2 regions of the Arthrobacter pasteuri genome follow, and region 1 is predicted to be linked to the other one. Evidence: riboswitches for the same ligand, from Rfam matches in the RefSeq annotation. Region 1 holds a riboswitch; the other holds the start of a gene.
What was found. A riboswitch is a leader RNA that binds a small molecule or an ion and turns the genes downstream of it on or off. The one in region 1 is predicted to bind S-adenosylmethionine.
Positions count from the first base shown of each region.

Region 2: linked by a shared signal. The riboswitch ahead of ACX80H_RS12575 (LLM class flavin-dependent oxidoreductase) and the one ahead of ACX80H_RS00330 (AmiS/UreI family transporter) in region 1 are both predicted to bind S-adenosylmethionine.

Region 1 is NZ_JBTNDO010000001.1:63,149-65,537, forward strand. It holds gene ACX80H_RS00325 (acyl-CoA dehydrogenase family protein) at 1-661, opposite strand, end outside; gene ACX80H_RS00330 (AmiS/UreI family transporter) at 758-1,378, opposite strand; SAM riboswitch class IV at 1,416-1,528, opposite strand; gene ACX80H_RS00335 (hypothetical protein) at 1,994-2,308, shown strand.
Region 2 is NZ_JBTNDO010000002.1:323,649-326,037, reverse strand. It holds gene ACX80H_RS12580 (SDR family NAD(P)-dependent oxidoreductase) at 4-762, shown strand; SAM riboswitch class IV at 855-968, shown strand; gene ACX80H_RS12575 (LLM class flavin-dependent oxidoreductase) at 1,005-2,389, shown strand, end outside.

The sequences.
Region 1 (2,389 bases):
CGACCCGGGCCTGGTCGAAGGTGGACGTGCCGGAGCCCGTGGTCTGCTGGCCGAAACCGTCCCAGTCGTCCCGGTGGGTCACCCCCGGCTGGTGCGTGCTGACCACCGCGATGACCTTGACCCCGTTGTCGGTGCGCTGCGCGAAAGTGTCGATCCAGTCCGCGAAGATGCTGCCGGTCGAGTAGTACTTCGTTCCACTGATGCGGAAGCTGCCGGCGTCGTCCGGGTCCGGGCTGACCTTCGTGATGACGTCTCCGATGGTGACGGTGCCGACCTCCGTCCAGGAATTGCCGATGATCTCGCCGTCGGCGAAGCGCTTGAGCCACACCTCGCGCTGCGCTCCCGTGGACACCAGGCGGTCCTCCACGAAGGCGAAGTGGGCGCGCAGGGCCTGCGGGATGTTCGAATCGGCGGCCGCGAGCTCCGTGAGGAGGCGGAACAGCTGGGGCAGTGAGGCGCCGGAGCCGCCCGCGGACACGGGGACCCTCAGTGCCCCGAATCCGGCGTCAATGAGTACACGGATCTCCTCGCGGGGGAGCTCGTGCTTCTGCTCGCGGCGGGATGCGCCCTCGGCGATGCGGGCGAACAGCGGGCGGAAGCGGGCGGCGAGGAACTCGTACTCCGCATCGGTGCCTGGAGGGGTATGGGTCAGCGTCGTCATGGTCGGCCTTTCGGTGGAAGCGGGATGAAAACGGGATGAAAGCGGGATGGAAGCGGAATGGAGGGAGGTGTCGGGACGGGTACGGCTGGGGCGTTGTCAGGCGGGGACGGCGACCTGCGGGGCTGCCGGCACCTTCGCCGGGCGGGAACTGACGGCACCGGCGATGACGAACAGCACCGCGAGAACTCCGGCAACGGTGAAAGCCGAGGTCCAGCCGGCCGGCCAGGCGCCGTTGAGTCCGAGGACGGCCGGAGGAACGGTGCTGGCCGTGCCCACCAGGATGGCGCTCCAGCCGGTGATCCGGGCCAGGTGCGCTGCATCGAAGGCCAGAAGTAGGAAGAAGAGCCCCCACAGCACCGCCCACGCGAGCCACAGCACCGAGCTGACCGGGTCGTCGTCCAGGGCGGTGCCGGCGAAGACGACGGCGAGTACGGCGACGAGCCCGCAGAACCATCCGACCCCCGCTGCGCCCAACCCGGCGACCGAGCCCAACCCCACGTAGAGGTAGGTGAGCCCGAAGAGGAAGATGCCGCTCGCCGAGCCGATCGTGGCGGGATCGGCAGCACCTGCGGACGCGATCAGCGTCGCGATCACCAGCTGGAGGGTTCCGATCACCAGGTTGAAGAACCCGGAGTCGCGGGAGGTGACCCGGCCGAGGAGGCCGAGACCATTGATCAGGAGGGCCGCTCCGGACAGGAGGAGGCAGATGTACGACATGGAGGTCCCGTCGACGGGACGCGGAGCCCCGAGGCCCGCGCCGTGCTTGCCCCGGCGCTGATGCGCGGGACCGGATCTTCACCTGGGGCACCCCGCCACGGAGGGGGTTGCCGTCCAACGAGCCAGGGCTTCGCGTTGGAACTCTTGATCTGTAGGTACGAGACTAGGGGCTGGACCGGGGCGGTTTCCAGCACGAGGGCGAGCTTTGACGCTGCGTGACGCCGTATGACGGAGCGGTCGGTGACGGACGACGAGAGGTCCCGGACGAGCACCCACTCGTGGAGATCGGAGTCGTAACAGCTGTTCGTGACCGATGCTGCGTCCCAGCGTCCCGCCTGTTCTCCACGGGACGTCGTCCTCGGGCGAGTTCCAATCGCTTTGATGCAATCTCTCGGCTTCCCATATGTTGTACCAAGTGCGAAGCCGGCGGGTGAGGTGGGCGATCAGGCCGAGCAACGGTGTATGGACCGGATCCGCTTTCCTGCGTGCGTTCCCGACGGAAGGGCGGCCTCGTCACGTCATTGATGCCGCTGCAGACTGCGCTCGTCCTCGGACCAAGGCAAATGCATCCAATGGTGCGAACTCCTACCGACCGACCCGAACGTCAGGAGCGAAATGTCCGCTGCAACATCGGCAAAGTCAACGATGAAATTTGGGACAAGGTTCGGCATCGCTGCCATAGCTCTGCTCGTTCTGGGTCCATTCCTCAACAGGAACTTCGGTGTAGGAGACAGTCTGAGCTTCATGCCGCTTCCCGACGTCTGGGAATCAGCTCCGATTGCTGCGCTGGTGTCGCTGACCTACCTGATCCTGCTGGTGCCGTGCGCGGTGCTCTCAGCCGTACTCATCACGACCTCCCTGGTTATCCGTCAGGCGGAAGCAAGCGAACAAGCAATAACCACTGAGGACTTAACCTCGGACACACACTGATTCCCGCGAGCTTCCTTCTGCCCGACTCACGATGTGCGCGCGATGTGGCCGCTGGTGTGCATGATTTCCCGGTGATCACGG
Region 2 (2,389 bases), on a different contig from region 1:
TCCATGACATTGAGCATTCTGGTGACCGGCGCGAGTCGCGGGATCGGCGCCGCCATCGCTCACGACCTGGCTGGACGGGGACATCGCATCGCCGTGCATGCGGGACGCGATGCGACGGCTGCTCTGGCGGTTCGTGACGCCCTGCCCGGCGCAGGTCACGCCGTCGTCGTCGGTGATGTCGCCGATCCGGAGGAGTGCGTGCGGATCGTCGAGGAGACCGTGCGGGAACTCGGCGGGGTCGACGTCCTGGTGAACAATGCAGGGATCTTCGAGGCGCATCCTGTTGCCCAAGCATCCTTCGACGACTGGCAGCACGCCTGGCGCCGCACCCTCGCCGTCAACCTGCTGGGGCCCGCGAACCTGGCCTGGCTCGTGGCGCGCCACCTCCTGGATCGGCCCTCGGGACCCGAGGGCGGTCGGCTGATCAGCGTGGGCTCCCGCGGCGCCTACCGGGGTGAACCCCTGAACCCTGCCTATGGGGCGAGCAAGGCTGCGCTTCATTCGATGACCCAGTCGCTGGCCGTTGCGCTCGCACCCTCGGGCATCCTCTCGGCGGCGGTCGCGCCCGGTTTCGTCGAGACGGACATGGGCCGGACGGTGCTCGACAGTCCGGAGGGTGACGCGGTCCGGGCGCAGAGTCCGTTCAATCGGTTGGCCACCCCGGAGGAGGTGGCGCAGACCGTGGCATGGCTTGCCACGGATGCTCCGCTCTGGGTCAGCGGCACCGTGGTCGACGTGAACGGGGCGTCCTACCTTCGGTAACCGTCTCCTCGGCCGAGGCCTTGCCGATCGTGACGCACTGTGACGGATGCATATGGACGCCGGCGCGGACGGGCATCTAGGCTCATCACCAGAATCAAGAGCTCCAACGTCAAACCCTGGTTTGTTGGACGGCAACCCTCTCGCTGTAGCGGGGTGCCCCAGGTGAGGATTCGGCCCGGCATGCACCGTGCGGGCAAGTATGGCGCTACCCTCACGGCAGTGCCCTGACATGAGGATCTTTCATGCCCGCATCACCGCGCCATATTCGCTTCAATGCCTTCGACATGAACTGCGTGGGCCACCAGTCACCTGGCCTGTGGCGGCACCCGGACGATCAGTCCTGGCGCTACAAGGACCTGCGGTACTGGGCCGACCTCGCCAAGACCCTGGAAAAGGGCCTGTTCGACGGCATCTTCATCGCCGACGTCCTCGGCACCTACGACGTCTACGGCGGTTCCAACGAGGCCACCCTCCGCCAGGGGACGCAGACCCCGGTCAATGATCCGTTCCTGCTCGTCTCCGCCATGGCCCTCGTCACCGAGCACCTCGGCTTCGGAGTCACGGCGGGCACCGCGTACGAGCACCCCTACCCGTTCGCCCGCAGGCTCTCCACCCTCGACCACCTCACCAATGGCAGGGTCGGCTGGAACGTGGTCACGGGCTACCTGCCCTCCGCCGCGCGGAACATGGGCAACGAGGACCAGCTGGAGCACGACGAGCGCTACAACCACGCGGACGAGTACCTCGAGGTCCTCTACAAGCTGCTCGAGGGGTCCTGGGAGGACGACGCCGTGGTCCGTGACCGTGAGGCCGGCGTCTTCACCGATCCGGCCAAGGTCCACGACATCAACCACGACGGCAAGTACTTCAAGGTCCCCGGTATCCACCTCAGTGAGCCCTCGCCGCAGCGGACGCCCGTGATCTACCAGGCCGGTGCCTCCTCGCGCGGGATCGCCTTCGCTGCGGGGAACGCCGAGGCGGTCTTCGTCGGCGCACCCACCAAAGTGATCCTCAAGGACGCCGTGAAGAAGATCCGCGACGCCGTCGAGGCCGAAGGACGCGACCGCTACTCCGTACGGATCTACACCATGCTCACCGTCATCACGGACGAGACGGAGGAAAAGGCCCAGGCCAAGCACGCCGAGTACCAGCAGTACGTCAGCTACGAAGGAGCCCTTGTGCTGCTGTCGGGCTGGCTGGGCATCGATCTCAGCGTCTACGACCCCGACGAGCCCATCGGCAATGTGAAGTCGAACGCCATTCAGTCCGCCGTCGCGAACTTCCAGAAGGTGAACGACGACGGCGAACCCTGGACCGTGCGCGACATCGCCGAGTGGGCAGGTATCGGGGGGCTTGGTCCGCGCATCATCGGGTCCGGGTCGCAGGTTGCCGATGAGCTCCAGGCCTGGGTCGAGGAGACCGACGTGGACGGTTTCAACCTGGCGTATGCCATTACGCCCGGCTCCTTCGAGGACGTCATCCAGTACGTGGTTCCTGAACTCCAGAAGCGGGGTGCCTATCCGACGGAATACGTCGAGGGAACCCTGCGCAACAAGCTGTTCGGCAAGGGCGACCGCCTTCCCGAGGAGCACCGCGGAGCGCGCTTTCGGCTCGAATCCGTCCGGCT